DNA from 2 places in the Saccharothrix violaceirubra genome. Region 2 is predicted to be linked to the other one. Evidence: riboswitches for the same ligand, from Rfam matches in the RefSeq annotation. Region 2 holds a riboswitch; the other holds the start of a gene.
The links. A riboswitch is a leader RNA that binds a small molecule or an ion and turns the genes downstream of it on or off. The one in region 2 is predicted to bind cobalamin.

Region 1 (7,112 bases), 2.2 Mb from region 2:
ATGGTCTCGTCCGGCAGGGAAACCTTGTACGCCACCACGACCGGCGTCTCGTCGGAGTAGCCGCCGGCGAGCAGCTTCTCCACCAGTTGCCCCGTGCGCGACCCCGATGCCTGGACGACGAGCGTGCTGCCGTGCGCGGCGAACTCCTCGACGTGCTCGGCGGTCTCGGGTCCGGTCAGCACGAGCGAGGACGCCACGTCCGACGCGGTCAGCTCGCGTCCGATCGACGCGCCCACTGCCGACACCGGCGAGACGCCGGGCACGATCTCCACGTCCAGGCCCAGTTTCCGGCACAGCTCGTGCTGTTCGCGCACGCCGCCCCACAGCGTGGGGTCGCCCGCGTGCAGCCGCACGACGGCGAGCTTCGCGGCGGACGCGTGCCGATAGACGTCGGCGACTTCCTCGGCGTTCACGCGGGAGAAGTCGACCAGCCGGGCGTCGGGCCGGGCGTGGTCGCGCACGCACTCGACCTCGACCACGGCGGGCGACCACAGCACGACGTCCGCCTCGGCTATCCGCTTGGCGCCCCGGAGGGTGATGAGATCGGCGGCACCGGGACCGGCGCCCACGAAGGAGACCCGACCAGTCATCACAACTGCTCCCCACGACGTGTACGGCTTGGTGGGCCACGACCGTACCGCGCGTTCGAGATCCACTGACGAGTGGCCTCAGTACCACGCGGGCGTCGTCGCGCACGCGCGTACGAAGCGCGTGACGGACTCCGGCGCACCTGCGGGATGCGTGTGCAGGTAGGAAGCATGGACTGCGCCCACCACGAATCCCTCGGCCACCGGCCGCCGATCCGGGCCGTGCCAACGCCACGCGGGCTCGGTTCCGTGCGGAGTCGTGAGCGCCGTGCGGTGGAATTCGTGGCCGGTGATCCGCGTTCCCGCCTGGGCCAGCACGGAATCCGTCGGTGCGACGGCGTCGCGGTAGCCGAGCGTGAGGCGCGGCGTCATGGCGCCTTCGGCGTCGACGACTCCGCACATCGGCAGGCCGTCCAGCGAGTTGGCGAGGTAGAGCAGGCCGCCGCACTCGGCGTGCACCGGTCCCCCGGCGGCGGCGAACCGGGCGACGGCCGTGCGCAGCGTGACGTTGGCGGACAGCCGCACGGCGTGCTGCTCGGGGAACCCGCCGGGCAGCACGAGCCCGGCCGTGCCGTCGGGAAGTTCCTTGTCCCGCAACGGGTCCAGCACGACGACCTCCGCGCCCGCCGCCGTGAGCAGCTCGGCGTGCTCGGCGTAGCCGAACGTGAACGCGGCTCCGCCCGCGACGGCGATCAGCGGTCGGCCCGGCACGTGGTCGACCTCGTGCTCCGGACGCCACGCCGCGACGACGGACGCGGGTGCCCGCGCGGCGAGGCGACGCACGGCGCCCAGGTCGACATGCCGTGCCACGGCCTCGGCGATGGCGTCGACCGCGGCGACCGCCTCGCCGCCGTGTTCGGCCGCGGTGACCAGGCCGAGATGCCGTGACGGCAGCCGGAACTTGTCGTCGCGCGGCAGCACTCCGAGCACGTCGAGGCCCACGTCCGCGCACGCCGTGCGCAACACCTGCTCGTGCCGATCCGACCCGACCTGGTTGAGGACCACGCCGCCGAACCGCACGGTCGGGTCGTAGCCGCGGAACCCGTGCAGCAGCGCGGCGAGACTGCGGCTCTGACCACGCGCGTCGACGACGAACAGCACTGGCGCGCCGAGGAGCTTGGCCACGTGCGCGGTCGACCCGATGCCCTCGGTGTCGACGCGTCCGTCGAACAGCCCCATCACGCCTTCGACCACGGCGATGTCGCAGCCGCGGGAGCCGTGCGCGAACAGGCCCGGCACGCGGTGTTCGCCCACGAGCACGGGGTCGAGGTTGCGGCCGGGCCGACCGGTGGCCAGGCCGTGGTAGCCGGGGTCGATGTAGTCCGGGCCGACCTTGAACGGCGCGACCCGGTCGCCCGCACGACGCAGCGCGGCCATCAACCCGGTGGCGACGGTGGTCTTGCCGCTGCCGGACGCGGGCGCGGCGACCACCAGCCGGTTCACCACTCGATCCCCTTCTGGCCCTTCTGCCCCGCGTCCATGGGGTGCTTGACCTTCGTCATCTCCACGACGAGGTCGGCGGCGTCGACCAGGTCCGGCGGCGCGTGCCGGCCGGTGATCACGACGTGCTGGTGCCCAGGACGCGTGCGCAGGACGTCGACCACCTCGGCGACGTCGACCCAGCCCCACTTGAGCGGGTACGTGAACTCGTCGAGCACGTAGACGCCGTGACGTTCGTCGGCGATGCGGCGGGCGATCTCACGCCACCCTTCGAGCGCGGCGGCGGCGTGGTCCTCCGCGGTGCCCGCCTTGCGCGACCACGACCAGCCTTCGCCCATCTTGTGCCACTCGACGGGTCCGCCCTCGCCGGTCTGCTCGTGCAGGCGGCCGAGCGCGCGGAACGCGGCTTCCTCGCCGACCTTCCACTTGGCGGACTTCACGAACTGGAAGACGCCGATCGACCAGCCCTGGTTCCAGCCGCGCAACGCCAAGCCGAAGGCGGCCGTCGACTTGCCCTTCATCTCACCGGTGTGCAGCACGACCAGCGGACGGTTGCGCCTCTGGCGTGTGGTCAGGCCGTCTTCGGGCGTGACGGCGGGAACTCCCTGTGGCATGCGGCGCTCCCTACGCGGCTCGCGCGGCGCGCACGACGCCCGCGACCTGATCGGCGGACAGTTCCTCCAGGCGCAGGCACGCGGCGTCGAGCGTGGCGGCCACGCGACCGGCCAGGCCCAGCCGCACGAACCCGCTCTCGCAGTCGACGACCACCGCGGCCGTGCCCACGAGCAGGGACGCGGCCCGCAGCGCGGCGTCGACCGGGTCGCCGCCGACGCCGGACGCCGTGGCCCGGCCGTCGGTGAGCAGGACCAGCAGCGGACGGCGGCGCGGATCGCGGACGCGTTCGGTGTCCAGGACCTTCTTCGCGCGCAGCAGACCGTCGGCGAGCGGAGTGCGTCCTCCGGTACGGAGGGAGCGCAGCCTCGCGGCGGCGGCGTCGACCGAGTTCGTCGGCGGCAGGGCGAGGTCCGCCGCCGCGCCCCGGAACGTGATCACGCCGACCTTGTCGCGACGCTGGTAGGCGTCGCGCAGCAGGGAGATGACCGCGCCCGTGACCGCGGACATGCGCTGACGCGACGCCATCGAGCCCGACGCGTCGACCACGAAGAGGACCAGGTTGCCTTCCCGGCCTTCGCGAATGGCGCGGCGCAGGTCGGAGGCGTGCAGCACCAGGCCCGGACCACTGCGGCCCCGGGCGTTCTGGTGCGGGGCGGCGCTCTGCAGCGTGCCGATCAGGTGCACACCGGATCCGTCCACGGTGGATGGCCGGACGGCACGTCCGGCCGCCGACCGCGCCCGCGAACGACGCCCTGGCGCACCTTCGCCGACGCCGGGCACCTGGAGCAGGCGGGCCCGGAAGGCCGGTGCGGGCGTGTGCGTGCGACCATCCGAAGTGGACTTTCCAGGTGCGTCCCGCGACTCGCCGGCCCCACCGCCGGATTCCCCGTCCGGACCGTCCGAGCCCCCCTGCGGCCCATCATCCGGACCGTCCGGGTCGTCGTCGGGATCTTGGGCGGCGTGCTCCGCGCCCTGCCGGAGGGCGTCTTCCAGCTGCTCCTCCTCCAACCCCGGCTCGTCGAACGGGTCGCGGCGCCGGCGGTGCGGCAACGCCAAACGCACGGCCGCCGCCACGTCCTCCTCGGCGACCTCTTCGGCACCACGCCAAGCGGCGTGCGCGACCGCGGTGCGTGCGACCACGAGGTCCGCGCGCATCCCGTCGACCTCGAACGCCGCGCACACCGCCGCGATCCGTCGCAGTTCGGCGTCCGGCAACACCACCGACGCGAGCCGCGCACGGGCGTCCACGATCCGCCGGGCCAGGTCGGCGTCGTCGTCCTGCCATCGCGCGGCGAACCCGACCGGGTCCGCCTCGTAGGCGAGCCTGCGGCGGACGACCTCCGTGCGTACGGCGACGTCCCGTGATGCGCGTACGGACACCGTAAGACCGAACCGGTCGAGCAGCTGCGGCCGGAGTTCGCCCTCCTCCGGGTTCATGGTGCCGACCAACAGGAACGACGCGGCGTGCGACACCGAGACGCCCTCGCGTTCGACGTGTGCGCGTCCCATCGCGGCGGCGTCGAGGAGCAGATCGACGAGATGGTCGTGCAGGAGGTTGACCTCGTCGACGTAGAGCACGCCCCGATGTGCGGCGGCGAGCAGGCCGGGCTGGAAGGCGCGGACGCCTTCCGTCAGCGCGCGCTCCAGGTCGAGCGAACCGATCACTCGGTCCTCGGTCGCGCCGACGGGCAACTCCACCAGCCGGGCCGGGCGCCGGTGCGCCGACGCGTCGCCGTGCGGACCGTCCGGGCACTCCGCGTCGACCTCGGGCGCGCACCCGAAGCGACAGTCCGCGACGACGTCCAGTTCGGGCAGGAGCGCGGCCAGCGCGCGCACCACGGTCGACTTCGCGGTGCCCTTCTCACCCCGGACGAGCACCCCGCCGATGCCGGGGTGGACGGCGTTAAGCAGGAGTGCGGTGCGCAGGTCGTCATGGCCTACGACGGCGGAAAAGGGGAAACGCGCGCCCATGCGGCGGTGTCCTTCCTCGGGTGTCCACGCCCGGGTCCGGTCTGGATCGGGGGCCGAGTTCCTGACTCCCGGATGCGCTCCGGTCACAGTGGCGGGACCGCGCCGGACTCCCACCGGCTTCCTCGTTCACCCCTTCGACAGCCCCGGCATCGTCGCATCCCGCCCGGCCCGCTCCAAGTCCCCGACCAGCACCGAACGCGCGAGCGCGATCACACCCGCCCGGACCCGCCCCAGATCGAGGCCGGATCGGACGAGCTGGTGGTGGAGCACGTCGCCGCGCAGGAGCGCGAGCAGGGCGTGCGCGATGTACCGGGCGTCGGCGTCCGGGTTGACCTGCGCGATCAGGTCCGAGATCCGCCTGTGCACGAGCACGGTGTTGTCGTCGCACCCGGACTGGTCGAACTCGGACAACTCCAGCGCGCGAACCAGCGGCAGGGAGTCGACGACGTGGTCGAACAACCGGCCGACGAACGTGACCAGTTTCTCGTCCGGCGCCATGTCCGCGTCGTCGAACAACGCGTCGGACTCCGTGCGCCACTCCCGCGACGCCAACTCGACCACCGCACGCACAAGCCCCGCACGGTCGGTGAAGTGCCGGAACACCGTGCCCTTCCCGACACCCGCCGCCGCCGCGACATCCTCGATCACGAACCCGTCCGGTCCACGCTCGCGGATCAACCGCGCGGCGGCGGACCGGATCGCGGCACGGTTGCGCGCGGCGTCCCTGCGTTCGGCCATCCGAACCTCCCCTACCGAAGTGGACCGGTGGTCCGTATCGTAGACGACGTAAAACGGACCGCCGGTCCGCGGCATCGCCCAGACAAGTGGACCAACGGTCCGCACCGAGCCGACCCAAAGCGGACCGTTGGTCCACACCCCTGACACCGAAATCAGACCACCGATCCACTCCGAATGAAGACCCATCCGGATCACCACCCCTGAACGGGTGAAATCAACGCGAACAGCCACCACCCCGTACCCCTACCCGGCCGTCGATCTCGACCCACGACGAACCCAGGCCCGTAGACACAAATGGACAACCGTCGCGCATCACGATCCACGACGAGTAGAAGCGCGCTGACAAAGCCACTGGACGGGTCGACGGGTACCGAACGACGCGGACCGACGATCCAGGCCTCAAAAGTCGCTTACCAGCGCAAACACGAGCAAGAAGTGCGCGCCCCAGTCATTCGCACCGACGAAACCTTGGCGGACCGCCGGTCCGTACAGCCGCGCCCCCGAGCGGACCGCCAGCCGCATCAATCTCGATACAAGCGGACCACCGGTCCGCCCCATCTCCGGTCCGGCCCGCCACCCAATCCGCCGGTCCCGCCAGTCCACCGAGGAAGGTTTTCGACGTGCGAGTTGTCCAGTACAAAGAGTTCGGGTCACCGTCAGTACTGCACGAGGTCGAGGTACCCGATCCCGTACCCGGCCCGGGGCAGGAATTGGTGTGTGTCACGGCGGCGGGTGTCAACTTCGGCGACACGTTGCTGCGTTCCGGACACGCTCGCGGGTTGTTCCCGTGGGTACCCATCCCCGACGAACCAGGACCACTGGGAGGCGAGGTCGTCGGCGTGACCGCGGACGGTCGACGGCTCGCGGGCGTGCCGACGGGTCCCGGCTACGCGTCGCATGCCGTGCTAACCGAACCCGTCGAAGTGCCGGACACGTTGTCCGACCACGAAGCCGCCGCGCTGCTCAGCCAAGGCACCACCGCCCTCGCCGCGGCGCGTGCCGGGCGGATCGCGCCCGGCGACCGTGTCCTGGTCGAGGCCGCGACGGGTGGCGTCGGTTCACTTCTCGTGCAGCTGGCGTCACGCGCCGGTGCGATCGTCGTCGCGGCGACACGCGGTGCGCACAAACTCGCGATCGCGTCGCAGCTCGGTGCGCATGAAGTGGTCGACTACTCGGTACCGGGATGGTCGGCCGGGCTCGAACCGATCGACGTCGCTCTGTCGTCGGTCGGCGGCGCGACCGCACGGGAGTCGTTCGACCTGTTGCGTACCGGCACCGGGCGCCTGGTCCTGTTCGGGTACGCGGGCGGCGCGCCGCTCGACGTCGACGCGTCCGACGTGTTCGGTCGGGGCGTGTCGATCACCGGGCTGTGGGGCACCTACTCGACCGACGCGGTACGGGAGGCGTTCGCGTCCGGGCTCAGCCCGATACTCGGTGCGGCGCTACCCCTGTCCGACGCCGCCCGCGCCCACTACCTGCTGGAATCGCGTTCCACCACGGGCAAGCTGATCCTCGTCCCCTAAGACGACGTCGACGCTGAGCGGGGCGCGGAACGACAGCAGCCCGAGCATCGGCGGCGAAGCGGTCGACGCGAGCCGCAGGCCCGGAAACCGGCGTGCGGTCTCGCGCAGGACCACCTCGCCCTCCAGGCGGGCGAGCCCGGCGCCGAGGCAGAAGTGCGGTCCGAAGCCGAAGGCAAGGTGCTTGCGGGCGTTCGGCCGGGCCGGGCAGAAGCGCTCGGGTTCGTCGAACACCTCGGGG
Region 2 (7,112 bases):
GTGGGACGAGTGCGCGCCCGACCAGGTCGACGGCACGCTGGCAGGCAGTCTGGTGCTGCCGTCCTATGCGAGTGACGACGACCTGGGCGCGGCCATCGTGGAGAACGCGGGCTCCGGCACCGACCTGCTGGTGGCCGAGGTGCTGGGCGAGGACGGCGTCGACGGCGAGGCGCTGCTGGACCGCCTGGTCGCGGGTGAACCCGTCCTGAGGTAGTGGTCGTCGCAGCACTCGACGTGCAGCCCGGCGTAGTGGTGCGGGCGGCACGGGTCGAGGTCGATCTCCGCGCAGCAGTGCGTGGTGGGGTCGTGGGCGAGGTGGGACGGGCAGTCCTCGACCAGGCCGCGGATCTTCCCGGCTTCGTTCTCGTACGCCGCGCGGCTGCCGACGACGAACATGGTGTCGGCGGCGATGTCCCAGTGCAGCCGGTCGAGGTTGTCCTTGTGGGAGGCGCGGACGTGGTGCTCGTCGTCGAAGACGGGCAGCGCGTCCGCCGGGAGCGTGATCTTGTGCGGCCTGCCCGCCGACAGGCGGGCGCGAACCTGCTTCCAGTGTGCGGGCCGGAAACCGAGGCTGTGGTGCAGCAGCACGAGGTCGAGCCGCCGCTCGCCCGTCCAGCCGCCGCACGTCGCCGGACTCGCCTTGAGCGGCAGGTGGATCAGCGTTCGCGGCGACCTCGCGGCCAACCACCACGCCGCCGCGATCTCCACGGCCGCGTCCTTGTCCACCGACAGGTTCGCGCCGAAGCGGCTCTCGTGGAGTGCCGCGTGCTTGATCACGGCGGCCGGGCGCACGACGCGGTACTCGTCGGCGCCGAGCCGGACCTTGTCGATCCGGACGCGCCACGATCGTCCGTCAAGTCTCACGTCGTCTCCTCGTTCGGCGACACTGTAGGTGTGCCGGTCGGGAGTGGCCGGCGGATTTCCGCGGAAGGGGAACGACTTGAGCGACGTGTTGGCCACGCTGGGCGTCTTCGCGATCGTGGTCGTGGTGCTGTTGGTCGCGGTCGCGTTGTTCCTGCTGTTCAAGCTCGTGCGCAAGCACAAGCAGGTGCACCAGCCCGGTACGCCCGTGCCGACCAAGGCCGCCTACTGGGTGTCGCTGGCGTACACGGTCTTCCCGATCGACCTGCTGCCCGACCCGATCTACCTCGACGACATCGTGGTGCTCGTCGGCGGGCTGATGTACGTGGGGTCGTCGCTGCGCAAGCGGCGCGAGGTCGAGGACTGATGCCTCATCGAGGAAGGGTGACGTGACTGTGTCGCGTGGACATCCGCGGCTGGTGACCGCGAGGCCGCCCGGACCGCCTACCCGACGTCGCCCGATGCGGATGCGAGTACGTGACCGGCGGCGGTGCGCACGTGCCGGTGGCCGTCGGCCGGGAATGCCGGCGGCGCGGCGGGCAGCAGGTCGCGCAGGACGTAACCGCACTTGACCGCCACCCGGCAGGACCACTGGTTGTCGACGGCGTGCACAAGGTCCAGTCGGGTGAGCACGACCATGTCCTGGGTGTCCAATGCCCACTGCGACACGGTGTCCGTTACGCGAGTGGCGACGCCCTGGCCCCGGGCATGGGCGGCGGTCCAGTAACCCACCTCGGCCATCTCGGCGGATCCCACCTTCACCACCACGTGCCCCAGCGGGGTGCGGTCGTCGGCATCGGCGGTCACGGCGAAGCTGAACCGGGTCGCGGTCACCCAGCCGGCGGTTTGCGCGTCCAGCCACTGCCCGGCCTCGGCTTCGCCGGTCAGGGAAGTGGCAAGCCGACGACGCAGCAGCGGATCGCGGTGCGCCGCGACCAGCGCCGGAAGATCGGCCGGCCGCCACGGCCGCAGTCTCAGCGCGGGTGCCGGCCCGGTGGCCGGCACGGACAGGACGACCGTCATGGCCAGGATTCTCCACCGTCAGGTCAGGCGGTATCAGCAGTTCAGGACACCGGAAGTAGCGGGGGACTCGACGCGATCGCATCGCCGACGTCACTGGACGCTAGGACGGTTCCCGCCACGCGCGTTCGTACGCGGCGCGGCGGTCCTTCTCCTGGTCGAGCGTGCGACGTCGGCGGGCCTCGGTGCCGGCGCCCGCCGGGAAGCCGTACTTGGTCAGCCGGTGGTCGGTGCTCTCCGCCGCGTACGACAGGGAGAAGTAGACGCCCACGATCAGGCCGAGCGACCCGCACGCCAGCGCGAGCGGCAGCGGTGCGCCCACGGCCAGGACGAGCACCAGCGCGATGACGATCGTCAGCGGCAGGACCTGGAGGAACGACCGCACGGTGAACCACACCAGCCACGACGGCTTCGTGGCCTCGTGGAAGACCCACTCGCGGTGGCGTGCCGACAGCCGCCCGCCCACGAGGTACCACAGGCGCAGGGGGAACGCGGGTGTGCTCATGCCGGGTCCTTCCGGGCGGCCGTGATCACCTTCGTCAGGTGGGCGTGCAGTGCTTCGAGGTCCTCGACGGGCAAGCCGAGTTGTTCGATCACGGCCGGCGGCACGTCCAACGCCCGCTCCCGCAGTGCGCGGCCGGTGTCGGTCAGCGTGACGGCGAGCTGGCGCTCGTCGGCGCTGTCCCGGCCGCGCTCCAGGTAGCCGATCGCCTCCAGGCGCTTGAGCAGCGGCGACAGCGTGGCCGGTTCGAGGGCGAGCAGCCGGCCCAGCTCCTTGACCGACAGCGGCGCGTGCTGCCAGAGCGCGAGCATCACCAGGTACTGCGGGTGCGTCAGGCCCAGCGGTTCCAGGATCGGCCGGTAGATGCCGATCACCGCCCGGGACGCGACCGCGAGCGCGAAGCAGACCTGCCGCTCCAGCGCCAACGCATCGTCACTTCGTGCACTAATCATTTGTGCCCATAGTACGTGTCGTCGGCGCCGGACGGGCTGTGGCCTGGGTCGCGTCAGTCGAACCGGAGGTGCCGCACGGACGTGGCGTAGCGGCGCAGCCGTGCGCGCAGCGGACTGTCGTTGTCGGGCACGATCGGCAAACCCGCCGACCGGGCGATGGCGTCGGCGACCTGGGCCACGGTCCGGTCGTCGGTGTCGACGTGCTCGGCGAACTCGGGCTCGTGCAGGCGCTTGAGGCAGTGGTCCAGCTTGGACACGGCCCAGCCCTCGCGCTTCAGGCCCGGCCACAGACCACGCCCGCTCAACCGGGCGAGCACGGTCGCGGGCTCGGCCAGCAGCGCGAAGTGCTCGACCCGGTGGCCCTGCTCGCGCAGCCGGCCGACGATCTCCGCGAAGTAGTCGGCGTTGACCACCGTCATGGGAACGATGATCGGCCCCTCATGCTGTGTCAGGGCCAGGTCGAGCATGTCGTACACGCCGGTGCGCCACGTCGGGAGGTCCTGGAAGTCACCGCGCAGGGCCGGCGGCAGCAGGCGGTGCAGGGCGAAACCGAAGTACTCGGGGTCGGCGAGGACGCTGCCCTCGACCCGACGGTGCAGTTCGTGGGCGGTGGCGGTCTTGCCGCCGCCGAACGGGCCGTTGATCCAGATGAGCACGTTCGCGACCCTACATATCGGCTACGCTGCGCGGGCTGGTGGTTCGCCCCCCGACCGGGGCGAGGCAAGAGGGAATCCGGTGCGAATCCGGGACTGCCCCGCAGCGGTGAACGGGAACGAAAGCCGTCATGAGCACTGCGCGTCCACGCGTGGGAAGCGACGGCCGGTAGGAACGCGCTCGACGCCCGTGAGTCCGAAGACCTGCCACCGGTCCGTGTGCCCATCCGGGCGCACGGTGTCCGGTCGCCTCGCGGGAAGGGCACGGGCGCACCCCGTCACAGGGGTTCGCGCGAGCCTGCCCGCGAGTCGTCGGACTTCCCGCACGCTCGCGAGGAGAGAGCCTGTGACCAGCGGTATCGGCGCGACCGTACTCGGCTACCCGAGGATCGGACCGCGTCGTGAACTCAAGCGCGCCGTCGAGTCGTACTGGGCCGGGCGCAGCGACGCCGACACCCTGCACGCCGCGGCCCGGGACCTGCGCGTCGCCACCTGGCTGGAGCTGCGCGACGCAGGGCTGGACTCGGTGCCGTCCAACACGTTCTCGTTCTACGACCAGGTGCTCGACACCGCGTTCCTGGTCGGCGCGGTACCCGACCGGTACCGGCGGTCCTCCGCGTTGGACACCTACTTCGCGGCGGCCCGCGGCGACGCCGACGCGCCGCCGCTCGAACTGACCAAGTGGTTCGACACCAACTACCACTACCTGGTGCCCGAGATCGACTCGTCGACGGAGTTCCGGTTGGCCGACGACAAGCCGTTGGCCGAGTACCGGGAGGCCCGCGCGGCGGGGGTGCCGACCCGTCCGGTCCTGCTCGGGCCGGTGACGTTCCTCCTGCTGGCCAAGGGGTCCGCGGACCCGCTGTCGCGGTTGGACGCGTTGCTCGACGTGTACGTGGAGCTGCTCGGGGCGTTGGCCGCCGAGGGCGTGGAGTGGGTGCAGTTCGACGAGCCCGCGTTCGCCATGGACCGCGATGTCGCCGAACTCGCCGCGCTCGGGCGTGCCTACACGCGGCTCGGTGCCGTGGCGGCCCGGCCGAAGCTGCTGGTCACCGGGTACTACGGGTCGCTCGGGGCGGCATTGCCGGTGCTGGCCGCCACGGCGGTCGAGGCGATCGGGGTGGACCTGGTCGCGGGGACCATCGAGGGGATCGCGAGCGTTCCGGCGTTGCGGGACAAGACGTTGGTGGCCGGTGTCGTGGACGGGCGCAACGTGTGGCGCACTGATCTGCGTAAGGCGGTGGCCACCGCGGCGTCGCTGCTGGGGTCGGCCGCCGAGGTCGTGGTGTCGACGTCGTCGACCCTGCTGCACGTGCCCTACGACCTGGACGTGGAGACGTCGTTGGCGCCCGAGGTGTCGGCGCGGCTGGCGTTCGCCCGGCAGAAGGTCGCCGAGGTCGTGACCCTGGACCGGGCGTTGCGCTCGGGCGTGCCCCTGCCCGAACTGCCCGTCGTGGAACCCCGGCGGGACGAGGAAGTCCGCTTCCGGTTGGCGGGCGTGAAGGACCGTTCCCGCGCGCCTTACGCCGCACGGGTCGTCGCGCAGAAGGCTTTGAACCTGCCTCCGTTGGCCACGACGACCATCGGCTCGTTCCCGCAGACCGCCGAGATCCGGGCCGCGCGGTCGTTGCCGTCCGACGAGTACACCGCGCGGATGCGTGCGGAGATCGCCCGGGTGATCGCGTTGCAGGAGGACATCGGCTTGGACGTGCTCGTCCACGGCGAGCCTGAACGCAACGACATGGTCCAGTACTTCGCCGAGCACCTGGAAGGCTTCGCGACCACCCGGCTGGGGTGGGTGCAGTCCTACGGTTCGCGGTGCGTCCGGCCGCCGATCCTGCACGGCGACGTGAGCCGGCCGGCGCCGATCACCGTGCCGTGGACGGCCTATGCGCAGTCGCTGACCTCACGGCCGGTCAAGGGCATGCTGACCGGGCCGGTGACCATCCTGGCGTGGTCGTTCGTGCGCGACGACCAGCCGTTGGGGGAGACCGCCGACCAGGTCGCCTTGGCGTTGCGCGACGAGATCGCCGACCTGGAGGCCGCCGGGACGCGGATCGTGCAGGTGGACGAGCCCGCGTTGCGCGAGCTGCTGCCGTTGCGGGCCGTCGACCACCCGGCTTACCTGGAGTGGTCGGTGGACGCGTTCCGGCTGGCCACGTCCGGTGCGTCGGCTCGGACGCAGGTGCACACGCACCTGTGCTACTCGGAGTTCGGCGAGGTGATCTCCGCGATCGACGGGCTGGGCGCGGACGTGACCACGATCGAGGCGGCGCGGTCGAAGATGGAGATCCTGGACGATCTTCGTGCTTCGGGCTTCAGCCGTGGTGTCGGGCCCGGGGTGTACGACATTCACTCGCCTCGGGTGCCGGCCGTGGGTGAGCTGACCGAGCTGATCAAGGCGGCTTTGGCCGTCGTCCCCGGAGACCGGTTGTGGGTGAACCCGGACTGCGGCCTGAAGACCCGGGCCTATGCCGAGGTCGAGCCCGCTTTGCGGGCGATGGTCGCGGCTGCCCGTGAGGTGCGGTTGGGCTGATCGTGGGTCATGTGGCGTGCGCTCGGGTGAGCGTGCGCCACACGGCTCACTCGGTCGATAGTCGAAGCCTGGCAGTTTGGATATCGTGACTGGCGACCAATTTGATTTGCGTACGAATCGAGCGGTTTGAAAAAGGGAAATCTTCTATCCAGGCAATGAAGGCGGAAATTAGTTCCGACCTGCGGGAAAGTTCGATCTCGAGGGCGTCTTCGGACAGTTTGTGAAGCTGCTCCGAGGTGTCATGAAGCTGGTGGTCTGCCAGGTATAGTGCGATTGCTGACGCGAGGGCGCTGTTGATGTTCTTCGAATTTTTCGCGATGTCATTGAGGAATGAATTCGCGTCATCGAGATGGCCCCATCCGCTTCGTAGTCGACGTGCGATGGTGAGGTAGAAGTCGAAGTCGCCGAGGTGAATCCCGTGCTCTGTTGTGTAAACGAGCACCATCAGTGCCTCGATGTTCCCCTTCCATTCGACCGAGAGGTGCTCGGCAATTCGGTATATGCCAAGAATGCTGACTGCCAAATGGATGGGCAACAGGCTCTCTCGGCGCATAGGCCAATTTTTGGCCACGACATTCAGCACGTTTTCGCATACGGTCGCAGATCCATCTGTTTCCAGTGTTCCTATGAGATGGTCGTAGACCTCCTCGTCGCCGGGCCAGTCTCTGGCCAGCATGGCGACCGCACTGCGTCGCACAGCGCTCGATCCGGAGTGAAGGGACTCGATTGCCTCGTGTCGTCGCTCGTCGTTCGTACTGAACGCCAGGCTCATTTCCCATCCGGCTGCTTGGCTATTCGTTGACCTGGACTGGGACAACTCTTCGGTCAGGAAGGGCGTCCGGTGGCTCATCGGGACAAATGTGGCCAGTCGGCAGAAAGATGCGACGATGTCTTTGATGAATGATGCGGGCATGCGTTTCGGGCGGTCGCGTACCGTCTCGACAAGTTTGTCGAGCAAGCCTGAAGCCCATCGTTGGTCTGCTGCTGCAACCTGCCCGGTCTCGGCGAGGCAGTCCGCAGCGAACAGGAGGGCGTCGTTGTGACGTAGCAGTGATTCGACTATCTCCCGCACGGGGGAACCCTGACCG

Region 1: linked by a shared signal. The riboswitch ahead of F4559_RS06790 (putative cobaltochelatase) and the one ahead of metE (5-methyltetrahydropteroyltriglutamate--homocysteine S-methyltransferase) in region 2 are both predicted to bind cobalamin.

The regions. Positions count from the first base shown of each region.
Region 1 is NZ_JACHJS010000001.1:1,322,498-1,329,609, reverse strand. It holds gene F4559_RS06805 (cobalt-precorrin-4/precorrin-4 C(11)-methyltransferase) at 1-590, opposite strand, end outside; gene F4559_RS06800 (cobyrinic acid a,c-diamide synthase CobB) at 669-2,033, opposite strand; gene cobO (cob(I)yrinic acid a,c-diamide adenosyltransferase) at 2,027-2,641, opposite strand; gene F4559_RS06790 (putative cobaltochelatase) at 2,652-4,613, opposite strand; cobalamin riboswitch at 4,649-4,773, opposite strand; gene F4559_RS06785 (TetR/AcrR family transcriptional regulator) at 4,740-5,351, opposite strand; gene F4559_RS06780 (quinone oxidoreductase family protein) at 6,191-6,874, shown strand; gene F4559_RS36215 (cytochrome P450) at 6,794-7,112, opposite strand, start outside.
Region 2 is NZ_JACHJS010000001.1:3,493,190-3,500,301, reverse strand. It holds gene F4559_RS16655 (hypothetical protein) at 64-864, opposite strand; gene F4559_RS16650 (YkvA family protein) at 950-1,228, shown strand; gene F4559_RS16645 (GNAT family N-acetyltransferase) at 1,306-1,884, opposite strand; gene F4559_RS16640 (DUF5313 family protein) at 1,985-2,386, opposite strand; gene F4559_RS16635 (MarR family winged helix-turn-helix transcriptional regulator) at 2,383-2,835, opposite strand; gene F4559_RS16630 (AAA family ATPase) at 2,889-3,491, opposite strand; cobalamin riboswitch at 3,514-3,714, shown strand; gene metE (5-methyltetrahydropteroyltriglutamate--homocysteine S-methyltransferase) at 3,835-6,024, shown strand; gene F4559_RS16620 (NACHT domain-containing protein) at 6,071-7,112, opposite strand, start outside.